Regions from separate parts of the uncultured Cellulomonas sp. genome, predicted to be linked through region 1. Evidence: predicted binding sites of a transcription regulator. Region 1 holds the regulator's gene; the other holds the start of a gene.
What was found. The regulator LexA, encoded in region 1, represses DNA repair genes until DNA is damaged. The targets are predictions, from matches to a motif close to TCGAACANNTGTTCGA.
Positions count from the first base shown of each region.

Region 1 (7,858 bases):
TCGTTGACGTCGACGGCCCAGACCCGGGCGGAGGGGGCCTCGAGCGCCATGGTGAGCGCGATCGGTCCCCAGCCGCAGCCGAGATCGAGCAGGTCTCCCGTGGCCGGCGGCTCCGGGACGTGCTCCAGCAGGACGCGGGTCCCGAGGTCGACGTGGTCGGGGGAGAAGATGCCGCCGGCGGTCTCCACCTCGACCTCGCGGCCGGCCAGGTGCACGCGCAGGAGACGCCGCTCGTCGGGGGAGGCCGGACGCGCGGTGAAGTAGTGGTCCTGCTCGCTCACGGCGGAGACGATACCCACGACCACCCGCTCGGCCCGCAGCGAAATGCCTCGGCGCTCGTCGGCGCCTCGTGGGACCCTGGAGGAACCGTACGAGAAGAGGAACACCTTGACCGACCCGCAGCACACCACCAGCCAGACCGAGGACGCCCCGCCCACGCGCTCCGCGCAGGAGGTGGCCGATGACGTCGTGGCACGTGTGCTCGCCCGGGCGGGGGCCACGCTGCACGCCGGCGGCACGGTGCACTCCTCCTACGACGGCGACCAGCTCGAGCTGGAGGAGCGCACGTCGCTGCGCCGCGTCGCCGGGCTGTCCACCGAGCTCGAGGACGTCACCGAGGTCGAGTACCGCCAGCTGCGCCTGGAGAAGGTGGTGCTGGTCGGGGTCTGGGGCTCCGGCACCGTGACCGACGCCGAGAACTCCCTGCGCGAGCTCGCGCAGCTGGCCGAGACGGCCGGCTCGCAGGTGCTCGACGGGCTGCTCCAGCGCCGCCAGAAGCCCGACCCGGGCACCTACCTCGGCTCCGGCAAGGCCGCGGAGCTGGCCGCGCTCGTCGCGAGCGTCGGCGCGGACACCGTGGTCGTCGATGGCGAGCTCGCGCCGTCGCAGCGGCGCTCGCTCGAGGACATCGTCCGCGTCAAGGTCATCGACCGGACCGCCCTGATCCTCGACATCTTCGCCCAGCACGCCAAGTCCCGGGAGGGCAAGGCGCAGGTCGAGCTGGCGCAGCTGGAGTACCTGCTCCCGCGCCTGCGCGGCTGGGGCGACTCGATGTCCCGGCAGGCCGGTGGCCAGGTCGGCGGCGCCGCGGCAGGCATGGGGTCGCGTGGTCCCGGTGAGACGAAGATCGAGCTCGACCGCCGGCGCATCCGCAACCGCATGGCCAAGCTGCGCCGTGAGATCGCCGCGATGGAGCCCGGCCGCGTCACCAAGCGGGCGTCGCGCAAGAAGCACGCGATCCCGTCGGTGGCCATCGCCGGCTACACCAACGCGGGCAAGTCGTCCCTGCTCAACCGGCTGACGCACGCCGGCGTCCTGGTGGAGAACGCGCTGTTCGCCACGCTGGACCCGACGGTCCGGCGGGCGGAGACCGTCGACGGCCGCATCTACACGCTCGCGGACACCGTCGGCTTCGTCCGCGCGCTGCCGACGCAGCTGGTCGAGGCGTTCCGGTCCACCCTGGAGGAGGTCGCGGACGCCGACCTGATCCTGCACGTGGTGGACGCCTCGCACCCGGACCCCGAGGGGCAGATCTCCGCCGTCCGGCACGTGTTCGCGGACATCCCGGGCGCCATGGACGTGCCCGAGATCATCGTGCTCAACAAGGCGGACCTGGCCACGCCCGAGGCGATCGCGCGCCTGCGCTCCCGTGAGGTGCACTCGATCGTCGTGTCGGCGCACAGCGGCGAGGGCATCGAGGAGCTGCAGGCGCTGATCGCCGACCAGCTGCCACGCCCCGGCGTGAGCGTCGACCTGGTGGTCCCGTACGACCGGGGGGACCTGGTGAGCCGCGTGCACGAGCACGGCGACATCCAGGCGGAGGAGCACACGGCGGACGGGACCGCCCTGCGCGCCCGCGTCGACGCGGGACTCGCCGCCGAGCTGGAAGCGGCCGTACAGCGCCGTCCGTGAGCGTCGGCGGGCGCCACTAGGCTGACGCGGTGCCAGCCGCTGACCCCTCCGTCGAGTCGGCCCGCGACGACTCTGTCGAGGCTCTCCTCGACCTCGCCGTCGACGCCCTGGGCGGGGTCCGGCGCGACGGGCAGCATGAGATGGCGGTCGCCGTCGCGCAGACGATCGAGAAGGGCGAGCACCTGCTCGTCCAGGCGGGCACCGGCACCGGCAAGTCGCTGGGCTACCTCGTGCCCGCGGTCCGGCACGCCGTGCTGGAGAACGAGCACGTCGTCGTCTCGACGGCCACCCTCGCGCTCCAGCGCCAGATCATCACGCGCGACCTGCCGCTCGTGGCGAAGGCGCTGGCGCCGCACCTGCCGCGCACCCCCGCGATCGCGCTGCTCAAGGGCTGGCACAACTACGTGTGCGTGCACAAGGTTGCGGGCGGGTACCCCGAGGACGACGCCGGCACCCTGTTCGACCTGGGCGAGCACGCGGGCGCGGCCGAGCACCCCGCCCCGGCCCGCACGGGTGCGACGGGCCCGGCCGAGAGCCTGGGCGAGCAGGTGCTGCGCCTGCGGGAGTGGGCGGACGAGACCGGCACCGGCGACCGCGACGACCTGGTACCCGGCGTGACCGACCGGGCGTGGCGGCAGGTGTCCGTGACGTCCCTGGAGTGCCTGGGCGGCAAGTGCCCGATGCTCGCCGAGTGCTTCCCGGAGAAGGCGAAGGCCGCGTCCCGCGAGGCGGACGTCGTGGTGACCAACCACGCCATGCTCGGCATCGCCGCCTCGGGATCGCCGGGCGTGCTGCCCGACCACCAGGTGCTGGTCGTCGACGAGGCCCACGAGCTCACCGACCGCGTGACCGCGCAGGCCACGTCGGAGCTGTCCGTGGCGACCATCGAGCACGCAGCGCGGCTGGCCCGGCGGCACGGTGGCGTTCCCACGACCGACCTGGACCTGGCCAGCCAGGCGCTCGCCTCGGTGCTTGTCACTCTCCCCGAGGCCCGGTTCCGCGACGGGCTGCCCCCTGCTGCGCGCGACGCGGTCGCCAGCGTGCGCGACGCCACCCGGGCACTGCTCACGGTGCTCAAGCCGGAGTCCGGGCCGAGCGCTCCGCCCGAGGGCGGTCGCAAGGTCGCCCAGGCGACCATGCTGGCGCTGTACGAGGTCGCGGACCGGATGGCGGCGGACCCCCAGGACAACCGGCACACCGTGCTCTGGTGCGCCCGCAGCGAGGACCGCCGGGGCTCGGTGCTCACCCGGCTGTATGCCGCGCCGCTCGCGGTCAACGGGCTCATCCGCACGCACCTCCTGGCCGGACGCTCGGGCGTGCTGACGTCCGCCACGCTCGAGCTGGGCGGCTCGTTCGACCCGATCGCGCGCGCGGTCGGCCTCGAGGTGCGGCCGGACGCCGAGCCCGTCGGACCCACCTCCCTGGGCGGCGAGGCGACGACCGCACCCGCGGGGGCGCCCTGGCGCGGCCTGGACGTCGGCAGCCCGTTCGACTACCCGAGGCAGGGGATCCTCTACCTCGCCAAGCACCTGCCCAAGCCTGGGCGGGAGCCCGCCACGGACGCGCAGCTCGACGAGATCGCCGATCTGGTGACCGCGGCGGGCGGGCGCACGCTCGGGCTCTTCAGCTCCCGGAGGGCCGCGAACGCCGCGGCGGCCGCCATGCGCGAGCGGCTCCACGTGCCGATCCTCGTGCAGGGCGACGACCAGCTGCCGACGCTGGTCGCCCAGTTCATCGCCGACGAGGCCACCTGCCTGTTCGGCACCCTGTCGCTCTGGCAGGGCGTCGACGTGCCCGGCGCCACGTGTCGGCTGGTCATCATCGACCGCATCCCGTTCCCGCGCCCCGACGACCCGGTCGCGTCCGCGCGCTCGGACGCGATCGAGAAGGCCGGCGGCAACGGGTTCCTGGCTGTCTCTGCCACGCACGCGGCCCTGCTGCTGGCCCAGGGCGCCGGACGGCTCATCCGCTCGAGCGAGGACCGGGGCGTGGTGGCCGTCCTCGACCCGCGCCTGGCGACCGCCGGCTACGGCAGCTTCCTCACCCGGTCCCTCCCCGCCTTCTGGCGGACCACGGACCGCACCGTGGCCCTCTCGGCGCTGCAGCGGCTCGCCGCGGCCGGATAGCCTCGACCCCGTCCCCGACCCAGAGGTGTGTGAGATGACCGAGAGCCTGGACATGGAAGACGTGGGGCTGACCCCGTTCCGGAGCAGCCGCCGCACGTCGAAGCTGGCGATCGTCGGGGCCGGCGCCGTGGGGTCGACCATGGCGTACGCCGCCCTGATGCGCGGCGCAGCCCGCTCCGTCGCCCTGTACGACATCAACGCCGCCAAGGTCCAGGCCGAGGCGCTCGACCTCAGCCACGGGATCCAGTTCATGCCCATGGCGCAGGTGGTGGGGTCCGACGACATCGCGGTGTGCGCCGACGCGGACGTCGTCATGTTCACCGCCGGGGCCAAGCAGAAGCCCGGACAGTCGCGGCTCGACCTGGCGGAGGCGACCATCGGGCTGGTCCGCAAGGTGCTGCCGGCCGTGGTGGACGTCGCACCCGACGCCGTCTACGTCATGGTGACCAACCCCGTCGACGTGGTCACGTACGCGGCGCTGCAGATCTCCGGACTGCCGCCGTCCCAGCTGTTCGGGTCCGGCACGGTCCTGGACTCGTCGCGCCTGCGCTACCTCATCGCGCAGCACACGGGGGTCGCGGTGCAGAACGTGCACGCGTACATCGCGGGGGAGCACGGAGACACGGAGCTGCCGCTGTGGGGTTCGGCCAGCATCGGCTCGGTGCCTCTGCTCGAGTGGACCGGCGCGGGCGGCAGCGGCCCGCTCACCGCCGAGGTTCGCGAGCGGATCGCGCGGGAGGTCGTGGAGTCCGCCTACCGGATCATCGAGGGCAAGGGCGCGACGAACTACGCGGTCGCGCTGGCCGGGTCGCGGATCATCGAGGCCATCGTCAAGGACGAGGGACGGGTGCTGCCGGTCTCCTCGCTGCTCACCGACTTCCACGGGATCAGCGACGTGTGCCTGTCCGTGCCCGCGATCGTGGGTGCGCAGGGTGTGGGGGAGCGTCTGCCGGTCCGGCTGTCCGGCGAGGAGCTGGCCGGGCTGCGCTCGTCCGCTGACGCGGTGCGGGCGGTGGCTCGCCAGTTCGGCTTCTGACGCCCGTACGACACGAGCCGGGCGCGCACCTCGCAGGAGGCGCGCGCCCGGCTCAGGTGTGTCAGAGGCTGCGCAGGACGCTCACGACGCGGCCCAGGATGGTCGACTCGTCCCCGGGGATGGGCGAGTACGCGGGGTTGTGCGGCATGAGCCAGACGTGCCCGTCGATGCGCTTGAGGGTCTTGACCGTGGCCTCGCCGTCGATCATGGCGGCGACGATCTCGCCGTTCTCCGCCACCGGCTGGCGCCGGACCACCACCCAGTCGCCGTCGCAGATCGCCGCGTCGATCATCGAGTCGCCGCTGACCTTGAGCAGGAAGAGGTCGCCGTCGCCCACCAGCTGGCGGGGGAGCGGGAACACGTCCTCCACCACCTGCTCGGCGAGGATCGGGCCGCCGGCGGCGATCCGGCCGACGACCGGCACGTAGGAGGGTGCGGGCAGGCGCTCGCCGTCGCCCTGGTCGGGGAAGGCCGACCGGCTGCCGTCCGGCGCCGTCCACGTGCCGACGCCGCGCGAGTCGTCCGCGTGCATGACCTCGATGGCACGTGGCCGGTTGGGGTCGCGGCGCAGGTAGCCCTTGCGCTCGAGGGCGGTGAGCTGGTGCTTGACGCTGGACGGGCTGGTGAGGCCGACCGCCTCGCCGATCTCGCGCATGCTGGGCGGGTAGCCGCGGTTCTCGACCGACGAGCGGATGGTGTCGAGCACGAGCCGCTGCCGTGCCGTGAGGCCGTCGGGGCCGGGCGCCCCGTCCGGGAGCGTGTGGATCGTCGCCAGGTCCTGCTCGGGCTGGGACGTGTCCCGTGGGTCCGTCACTGCGCTCCTCCTCCGTCCGGCGGCCGCCTCGCAGCACGCTCAGCTCTTCCGCCACATCCAGCCTGCAGCCACCTGACCTGACCTGCGCCGACGGGGCTCCCCGGCGTGCGTGTCAGTGCCTCGTGGTCCGCTTGTGCTGCATCGCCAGCCTAGGGATGTCGGGCCACAAGATCAAACATCTGTTCGATCGTGTCTCGACAGTGTCGGCAGATGCTGGTAGACATCGTACAGACGTTCGACGAACAGGCGTTCGACGATCAGAAGCTTGACGATCAGCAGTTTGACGGTCAGGACCCCGGGCCACCGGGCCGAGCAGGAACGAGAGACGTGATGAGCGCGATGGTGATGGGACCTGCGGTGCCGATCCGGCTGACGAGCGCGGGCACCTCCGGAGCGAGGACCTCGCGGAACCAGCGGTCGCACGGTCGGGCGCTCGCCGGGACGCCTCGCGCCACGGAGACCGCGACTCCTCGCGGCACCGACGCCGCGCCGGCTCACCTGCGGCTCACGGCCCGCGGTCGCATCGTCCTGTGGGTCCTCGCGGCGGTCGCCGTCGCCCTGGTGACTCTCGTCGGCACGCGGGCGTCGGCGGACGGTCCTCTCAACGCACAGGAGGTCGAGCGGCACGTCGTCCAGCCGGGGGAGACGCTCTGGGCGATCGCCGAGGGCGTGGCGTCCCCGTCGCAGGACGTCCGGGACGTCGTCTTCGACCTCGTCCGGCTCAACGAGCTGCCGGACGCGGGACTGATGGCGGGGCAGGTCATCGTCGTCCCGGCCGGCTGACATCCCTCGCGATACCTGGTTGCCATCGGGCACGCCGCCGTCTAGGTTAGGGTTACCTCACAAAGCGAGCTGGGGGGCTTGCTGGAGGGGCGGTGCGGCAGCGTGAGCTGGCGAGACCACCGCAGTTCAGCGCGGCACCGAGGCGAGTCGGTCCGTGACCTGGGACGGGGGCGTCCCCGCGAGGGCGGTCATCTTCGGGTGGCCGCCCTCGTGCGTGCCCGCGCCTCGCACCCGGCCGTCCGGGCAGCCGCTCACCCTGCCGGGCGCACCGACCTTGCGACGCCGGGACGCGTGGCCTAGCGTCACGCAGGCGTTCACCACGCGATCACCGTCACAGACGTCCTGGCGGCGACGCGCACGCTCGAAGGGGACCACGGTGCACTGTCCGTTCTGCCGCCACCCGGACTCGCGGGTCGTCGACTCGCGGACGTCGGACGACGGGTCGACCATCCGGCGCCGCCGCCAGTGCCCGCACTGCAACCGCCGGTTCACCACCGTGGAGACGGCCAGCCTGTCGGTGGTCAAGCGCTCGGGCGCCACGGAGCCCTTCAGCCGCGAGAAGATCGCCGGAGGCGTCCGCAAGGCGTGCCAGGGCCGCCCGGTCAGCGAGGACGACCTCGCGCTGCTCGCGCAGAAGGTCGAGGAGACCCTGCGCGGTGCAGGCTCGGCCGAGATCGACGCGTACGAGATCGGCCTGGCCATCCTCGGCCCGCTGCGCGAGCTGGACGAGGTCGCCTACCTGCGGTTCGCGAGCGTCTACCAGGCGTTCGACTCCCTGGAGGACTTCGAGGCGGCGATCACGGTCCTGCGCGCGGAGCACGAGTCCGACGACCCCGACGGCGGCGAGGGCGCGGACGGGCCGGTCGACGTGCAGGACGAGGGCGCGCGCACCACCACCTGACCCGGTTCGGCAGCTGTCGGTGCGACGACGTAGGTTCGTCGCGTGCTTCCCCGTGACCTCTCCCTGCTGACCGTCCCCGGTACTCCCGCCGTCCTGCCTGACGGCTCGCGCGCCGTCGTCGCGGTCGTCCGTCCGGACGTGACGGACGACGAGTACACCGGCCACCTGTGGTCCGTGGACCTGACCGGGTCGGAGCCGGCCCGCCCGCTGACCCGCGGCCACCGCGACACCGCCCCGGACGTGTCGCCCGACGGGCGCTGGGTCGCCTTCCTGCGCGCGGAGCCCGA
Region 1 is NZ_CAURTV010000034.1:4,618-12,475, forward strand. It holds gene RYN42_RS10220 (methyltransferase) at 1-281, opposite strand, end outside; gene hflX (GTPase HflX) at 388-1,911, shown strand; gene RYN42_RS10230 (ATP-dependent DNA helicase) at 1,941-4,037, shown strand; gene RYN42_RS10235 (L-lactate dehydrogenase) at 4,072-5,073, shown strand; gene lexA (transcriptional repressor LexA) at 5,135-5,887, opposite strand; gene RYN42_RS10245 (LysM peptidoglycan-binding domain-containing protein) at 6,218-6,670, shown strand; gene nrdR (transcriptional regulator NrdR) at 7,047-7,571, shown strand; gene RYN42_RS10255 (S9 family peptidase) at 7,614-7,858, shown strand, end outside.

Region 2 (7,858 bases), on a different contig from region 1:
GTCCAGGCCCACGTCGAGCAGGAAGCCGAGGCGCGCCTGGATCTCCTTGAGCACCTGCACGGCGATGGCCCGCTCGCGCTCGCCCAGCTGCAGGTCGTCGAGGAAGGCACGCGCCTCCCGGATGGGCAGGCTGCAGACCTCGGCGATCGACTTGCCGCCGACGCGCACCGCGAGGACCTCCGGCTTGAGCCGCGCACCCTCGCAGACGGGGCACGGGACCTCGCGCATGAAGGCCTCGTACTTCTCCTTGCTCCAGTCCGAGTCCGTCTCGTTGTGCCGACGCTCCAGGAACGTGATGACGCCCTCGAAGCCCGTCGAGTACTGCCGCTCGCGACCCCAGCGGTTCTTGTACCGGACCTTCACCTCATGGTTCTGGCCGTGCAGCACGGCGTCCTTGGCGCGCTGCGGCAGTGCGCGCCAGGGCACCGACGTGGAGAAGCCCATGTCCGCGGCGAGCGCGCTGAGCACCCGGGCGAAGTACTCGCTCGAGATCTGCGACCACGGCGCCACCGCGCCGTCGTCGAGGGACAGGTCCTCGTCCGGGATGACCAGGTCCGGGTCCACCTCGAGCCGCGAGCCGATCCCGGTGCACTCCGGGCAGGCGCCGTAGGGCGCGTTGAAGGAGAACGTCCGCGGCTCGATCTCGTCGAGGGCCAGCACGTGGTCGTTCGGACAGGCGCGGTGCTCCGAGAACCGACGCTCGCGGTTGAGGTCGTCGATGTCGGCGTCCACCAGCTCGACGACGAGGAGCCCGCCGGCCAGGCCGAGGGCGGTCTCGACGGAGTCGGTGAGCCGGCGCTGGACGCCCTCGCGCGACACGAGCCGGTCGATGACCACCTCGATGTCGTGCTTGAGCTTCTTCTCCAGCGCGGGCGGGTCGGTCAGCTGCACCACCTCGCCGTCGACGCGGGCGCGCGCGAAGCCCTTGCTCTGGAGCTCCTTGAACAGGTCGGCGTACTCCCCCTTGCGCCCGCGCACGACGGGGGCCAGCACCTGGTACCGGGTGCCCTCGGGCAGCTCGAGCAGCCGGTCCACGATCTGCTGGGGCGTCTGGGCCGTGACCCGCTCGCCGCAGACCGGGCAGAACTGCGTGCCCGCGCGTGCGAACAGCAGACGCAGGTAGTCGTACACCTCGGTGATGGTGCCGACGGTCGACCGCGGGTTCCGGTTGGTCGACTTCTGGTCGATGGACACGGCGGGCGACAAGCCCTCGATGAAGTCGACGTCCGGCTTGTCCATCTGCCCGAGGAACTGGCGGGCGTACGCGGACAGCGACTCGACGTACCGGCGCTGCCCCTCCGCGAAGATGGTGTCGAAGGCCAGCGACGACTTCCCGGAACCGGACAGACCGGTGAACACGATGAGCTTGTCACGCGGGAGATCAAGGTCGACGTTGCGGAGGTTGTGCTCGCGGGCGCCCTGCACCACCAGTCGTTCGTTCACGCGGGGAGTCTACGTGCCCGCACTGACATTCGCACATCTGTTCGACGTGAGCGAACCCACAGAACCGCCGACGTGCCGCCTCGGCGCGGTCGGGCCATGCTCACGTGGTGGACAGACCTGACGCCGTCGTCGACCCCCCTCTGGTCCCCGTCGAGGACTACGCCGTCCTCGGCGACGGGCGGACGGCCGCGCTCGTCTCCCTGCGAGGCTCGATCGACTGGCTGTGCCTGCCCACCTTCGACGCGGCGGCCTGCTTCGCGCGCCTGCTCGGGACCCCTGAGCACGGGCGGTGGCTCCTCACTGTCCGCGACGCCACCTCGGTGACCCGCCGGTACCTCGACGACTCGTTCGTGCTCGAGACCACCTACGAGACCGCGGCCGGGACGGCGGTCGCGCTGGAGACCATGCCGCTGAACGACGGCCGCTCGGACCTGGTGCGGCGGATCGCGTGCACCCGCGGCCACGTCGAGGTCGAGCACGAGTGGGTCGTGCGGTTCGGGTACGGCGCCATCGAGCCGTGGGTGCGCCACATCACCGACGAGGACGGGAACGACGCGATCCGGGCGATCGCCGGCCCGGACTCCCTCACGCTGCGCGGTGACCGGCTCCCGACCGCGGCGGACCACCGGCACGCCGACCGCTTCACGCTGCGCGCGGGTGAGGCGGTCGACCTCTCGCTCACCTGGACCCGCTCGTGGGAACCCGTCCCGCCGCGACTGACCATCGCGGACCGGATCGACACGACGCGGATCAGCTGGGGCCTGTGGGCGCGCAGCTGCGCCTACCAGGGGTCGTACCGCGAGGCCGTCGTCCGCTCGCTCCTGGTCCTGCGCATGCTCACCGACTCCGAGACGGGGGGCATCGTCGCGGCCGCCACGACCTCCCTGCCGGAGGACTTCGGCGGTGCCCGCAACTGGGACTACCGGTTCTGCTGGCTGCGGGACGCGGCGATGACCCTCGAGGCGCTGCTCGAGCACGGCTACCGGGACGAGGCCACGGAGTGGCGGGACTGGCTGCTGCGGGCGGTCGCCGGCCGGTCGTCGGACCTGCAGATCATGTACCGCGTCGACGGGGGTCGGGACCTGCCCGAGCGCGTGCTCGACCACCTCCCCGGCTATGCGGGCTCGCGACCCGTCCGGGTGGGCAACGCCGCCGTCGGCCAGGTGCAGAACGACGTCCTCGGCGAGGTCATGTGCGCCCTGGAGATGGCGCGCGAGGCCGGCCTGGAGGAGACCACCGACTCCTGGTCGATGCAGCGTCACCTGGTCGACCAGCTGCTCTCGCAGTGGCGGGAGCCGGACCGCGGCATCTGGGAGGTGCGCGGCGACCCGCAGCACTTCACGCACTCCAAGGTCATGGCGTGGGCCGCCGTCGACCGCGGGGTCCGGGCCGCCGAGAAGCACGGTCTCGACGCGCCCGTGGACCGCTGGCGCGCCGAGCGGGAGGCCATCCGGTCCGACGTGCTGACGCACGGCTGGAACGAGGAGCGCGGCACGTTCGTGCAGTCCTACGGCGCGCAGCACACCGACGCCGCGCTGCTGCAGCTCGCGCAGGTCGACTTCCTGCCGCCCGACGACCCCCGGCTCCTCTCGACGCTGGCGGCCATCCGCGCCGAGCTCGAGGTCGCCCCGGGCCTGCTGCGCCGGTACCGCGTGGAGCGCACGGACGACGGCGTGCCCGGCGACGAGCACGCGTTCCTCGCCTGCTCCTTCTGGCTCGCCGACGCGCTCGCGCGCACCGACGACGTGGAGGGATCCAGCAAGGTGCTCGACATCCTGGTCGGCCTGGCGAGCGACGTGGGCCTGCTGGCCGAGCAGTACGACCCGGCAGGTCGGCGGATGGCGGGCAACCACCCCCAGGCGCTGTCCCACCTGGCGCTGGTCCGGGCGGTGCACAGCCACGACCTCGCGCTGGAGCGGAGCGCACGATGACCTACACCGGTGACGTGCGCGTCGGCGGACCGTCGGGCGTCCGGGTGCTCGACGAGGTCGAGATCCGCAAGGCCGCGGTCGGCCCGATGGACAACAACACCTATCTCGTGACGTCCCGGCGCGACGGCGCCCAGGTGCTCGTCGACGCTGCGGCCGAGCCCGACCGGCTGCTCGAGCTGGTGCGCGAGGGGTCGTCCCGGCTGGACGTCATCGTCACGACGCACCGCCATCCCGACCACCTGGGGGCGCTCACCTCGCTGGTCGCCGTCACCGGCGCGACCGTCGCGGCGGGGGCCGACGACGCCGACGCGATCTCGGCGGCGGCCGACCTGCCGGTCGGGCGGCGGCTGCACGACGGTGACGTCCTGACCGTCGGGCACCTGGCCCTCGAGGTCGTGGGCCTGCGCGGTCACACCCCGGGATCGGTCGCGCTCGCCTACCGCGAGCCCGCCGGCCGGGTGCATCTGTTCACGGGCGACTCCCTCTTCCCCGGCGGCGTGGGCCGGACGACGAGCCCGGAGGCGTTCGGCCAGCTCTATGCCGACGTCACGTCCCGGCTGTTCGACCGCTTCGACGACGCGACGTGGGTGTACCCGGGCCATGGCCGTGACACCACGCTCGGCGCGGAGCGTCCGCACCTGCAGGAGTGGCGCGCCCGCGGCTGGTGAGGTGCGTCAGCCCGCCAGGACCGAGTCGCGCACCACGCGACGCAGCACCTTGCCCACCTGCGACCGCGGGAGCTCCTCGAGCACCACGAGCCGACGCGGCAGGGCGTAGCGCGCGAGGTGTCGCTCGCCCCACGCACGGATCGCGTCGAGGTCCACCCCGTGGGCGCCCGGCTCGAGCACCACGGCGGCCACCACGGTCTCGCCCAGGTCCCCGCCGGGCACGCCGACCACCGCGACGTCCGCGACTCCCGGCATGCCGCGCAGGTGGTCCTCGACCTGCGACGGGTACACCTTGAAGCCACCGCTGACGATGACCTCCTTGATGCGGTCCACCAGGACGACCCAGCCGGTCTCGTCGACCGTCACGATGTCCCCGGTGCGCAGCCAGCCGTCGTCGAGCAGCTGCTCCGCCGTCTCCTCGGGGCGGCCCCAGTAGCCGGCGAACACCTGCGGGCCCTGGATCAGCAGCTCACCGCGCTCCCCCGGCTCCACCTCCCGCGTCACGTCCGTGGGGTCCACCACGCGGATGTGGGTGCTGGGGAACGGCAGCCCGAGCGTGCCTGGCCGGCGTCGGTCGGTCAGGGGGTTGCCGAGCGCGACCGGTGAGGTCTCGGTCATGCCGTACCCCTCGGAGACCAGGCCCCCGGTGACCCGCTCCCACTTCTGGGCGGTCGCCGCGGGCAGCGCCATGGCGCCGGAGATCGCGTACCGGAACGACGTGAGGTCGGCCCCGGACGCCTCCGCGGCCGTGGCGAGCCGGTCCAGCATGGGCGGGACGGCGGGGAGGAAGGTTCCCGGCAGGCGCTGCTGCGCGTCGAGCACCATGGCGGGGTCGAAGGACGGGAAGGCGACCATCGTGGCTCCGACGCGGACCGCGTACGTGAGGCAGAGCGTCAGCCCGAAGGCGTGGAAGAACGGCAGGACCCCGTAGACGACGTCGGTCCCCGGCTCGACGCCGGTCCAGGCGTGGCCCTGGACCGCGTTCGCCACGAGGTTGCGGTGCGTGAGCATCGCGCCCTTGGGGGTGCCCGTCGTGCCGCCCGTGTACTGCAGGAGAGCGACGTCGGAGGCCGACGGCACCGGGTGCGCAGGATCGAGGGGTGCCGCCTTGGCGACGAGCCGGTGCCACATCGGGAACGCAGGGGGCACCTTGCCGCACATCGCCTGCCGCAGCCGGCGCGCGCGGGGCACGGGCAGGTGCAGGGCGATCCGCTTGCCCCGCGGCAGGTCGGCGGACAGGTCCATCGCGACGACGGCCTTGAGCGAGGTCCGCGCGAGCGTCTCGAGGACGCGCGGGACCGCCTTCTCCCACACGAGTGCGACGACGGCTCCCGAGTCGGCCAGCTGGTGGGCGAGCTCGCCCGCCGTGTAGGTCGGGTTGTGCTCGACGACGACCGCACCGATGCGCAGCGCGGCGTAGAACGCGACGACGTGCCCCGTGCAGTTGGGCATCACCAGGGCGACGCGATCGCCGGGCTTGACGCCCAGGTCGAGCAGCACCTGGGCGCCCCGGGCCACCGCATCGGCCAGCTCGGCGTACGTGGTCGGCTCACCGAGGAAGTCCACCGCGACCCGGTCGGGCCAGCGCAGCGCAGCGCGGTCGAGCGCCGCGGTGAGCGGCTCGTCGGGGATCGGCACCTCGCGGGGGACGCCCGTGTCGGCGGTGTGCGGTCGTCCTGGTCCCACGGTCGTCATCCCCCGAGCGTAACCTACGCTTCCGTAAGTTACTGGACAGTAGGTTGAGTGTCGTGGGTCCGGACCCAGCGCGTGACCGAGACTCCGTCCGGCTCCACGTCGACGCCTGCACGACGGAACGAGACCCTCTCGAGCACTCGTTCACTGCTCAGGTTGCCGACCATCGTCACCGCGCGCACGTCGGCGGCCCAGTGCGCCAGAACCCAGTCCGAGACGACCCGCACCGCGGCGGTCGCCAGGCCCGAACCGCGCCCCTCCGGGAGCAGCGCGTAGTACACGTACGGGCCGTCGACCCGGAGCACGATCCCGATCGTGCCGACGGCGGACCCGGCACGCTCGACGGCCCACCGCGCACCTCGGCCGTCGGCGCGCTGGGCCAGGCTGCGGGCCACGCGCTCGCGCGCCTCCGCCGGCTCGATCGCGGCGGGGTAGTACGTCCACCGGTGCACGTCGGGGATCCGGGACAGGGCGTGGTCGAGCACCCAGTCGTCCGTGCGCAGCGCTCGCACCCGAGCACCGGGCAGCTCCAGCACGTCCGGGAGCTCCACGTCAGGACTCCGGTGGTCCCAGCACCGAGGTGGCGAGCGTGGCGTGCGCCGACTCGTCGTCCGACGGGTGGAACAGCCCCGCCAGCACGTCGCGGTACAGCCGCGCGACCTCGTTGCCGCTGACGTACGAGCTGCCCCCGGAGACCCGGATCGCGTTCTCGACGACCACCCGGGCCGACTCGGTGGCACGCACCTTGAGCCCCACCAGCTGCGCGAACCAGCGGGCTCCGTGGTCTGCCTGCTCGTCGACGTCGCGGGCCAGGGCGAACACCTGCAGCTCCGTGCCGTCCTGCGCCAGCACGGCATCGGCGATCCGCCACCGGATGTCGGGGTCCTGGGCGTACGAGCGGCCCTCGTGCTTCATCGACGTCCGGCGCCGGGCGGCCGCGACCCCGAGCTCGATCGCCCGTCGGCCGATGCCCGTGTACACGGCGCCGAGCAGGATCTCGAACACGGCGAACAGGGCGAACACGAACGGGTCCGCGCTCGGCCCGGGGGGCAACGAGCGGTACACGCGGTCAGCCGGCGCGAGCGCTCCGTCGAGCACCGTCGTGGCCGACTGCGTCGCGCGCATGCCGAGCGTGTCCCAGTCGTCGAGGGTCTCGGTGCCCCCGTCGGAGCGGGACACCACGCCGTGCACCAGCCGGGGGTCGTCCGGGTCGGAGTCGTCGAGCCCGAACGTCGCCAGCCGTGTCCACACCGGTGACAGCGAGGTGAAGATCTTCCTGCCCGTGTACCGGTACGCACCGTCGGGCTGCCGCTCCGCGCGCGTCCGCGAGCCGAACATCACCAGGTCGTTGCCCGCCTCGGAGTTGCCGAACGCGAAGACCTCCCCGGCGGCGGCGTCGCGCAGGATGAACTCGACGGAGTCGTCGCCTCGCCCCACCAGCAGCGCCGCCAGCCCGGTGACCACCAGGTGCATGTTCACCGCGAGGGCGGTCGCCGGCGCGGCCGCGGCGAGCCGCACCTGCTCGCGTGCCACCTCCTCCAGCGTCAGCCCGGCGCCGCCCAGCCGCTCCGGGACGAACGCCCGCAGGTACCCGGCGGCCACCAGGTCCGCGAGGTCCTCGTGCGGAAAGGTGTTGTCGCGGTCGTGCACCGGCGCGCGGTCGTGGAGACGGGTCAGCAGGTCCTCGGTGAGCAGCGTGCGCAGGTTCCGTGCCATGCCAGCACTCTGCCACCGGCTCCGGCAGGATGACGCCATGCCCACCTATGCCGTCCGCTACACCTACGACGAGCGCACCGACGTGCGCGACCTGGTCCGCCCCGAGCACCGCGCCTACCTGTCCGCCCTGGTCGAGCACGGGACGCTGCTGGGCTCAGGGCCGTTCACGGAGGGCGACCCCGGAGCCCTGCTGGTGTTCCGAGCGGAGTCGCCGGAGGCCGTCGCCGCGATCCTCGCGGACGACCCGTTCGTCCGCGAGGGTGTCGTGGCGCACACCGACGTCCGGAGCTGGGACGTCGTCCTCGGCCCCTGGAGCGCCTGAAGGTCAGTCCGTCGGCTCGGCCACCGGCTCGTCGGGCGCGGTCAGGGCCCGTCGCTCGTCCACCCGCACCTTGGCGATGCTGGCCA
Region 2 is NZ_CAURTV010000001.1:24,024-31,881, forward strand. It holds gene uvrA (excinuclease ABC subunit UvrA) at 1-1,443, opposite strand, end outside; gene RYN42_RS00115 (glycoside hydrolase family 15 protein) at 1,551-3,374, shown strand; gene RYN42_RS00120 (MBL fold metallo-hydrolase) at 3,371-4,042, shown strand; gene RYN42_RS00125 (AMP-binding protein) at 4,049-5,737, opposite strand; gene RYN42_RS00130 (GNAT family N-acetyltransferase) at 5,767-6,285, opposite strand; gene RYN42_RS00135 (acyl-CoA dehydrogenase family protein) at 6,287-7,450, opposite strand; gene RYN42_RS00140 (YciI family protein) at 7,488-7,772, shown strand; gene RYN42_RS00145 (TerC/Alx family metal homeostasis membrane protein) at 7,776-7,858, opposite strand, start outside.
Region 2: a site for LexA is predicted at 1,473-1,488, ahead of uvrA (excinuclease ABC subunit UvrA). Genes of this name have one in related genera too.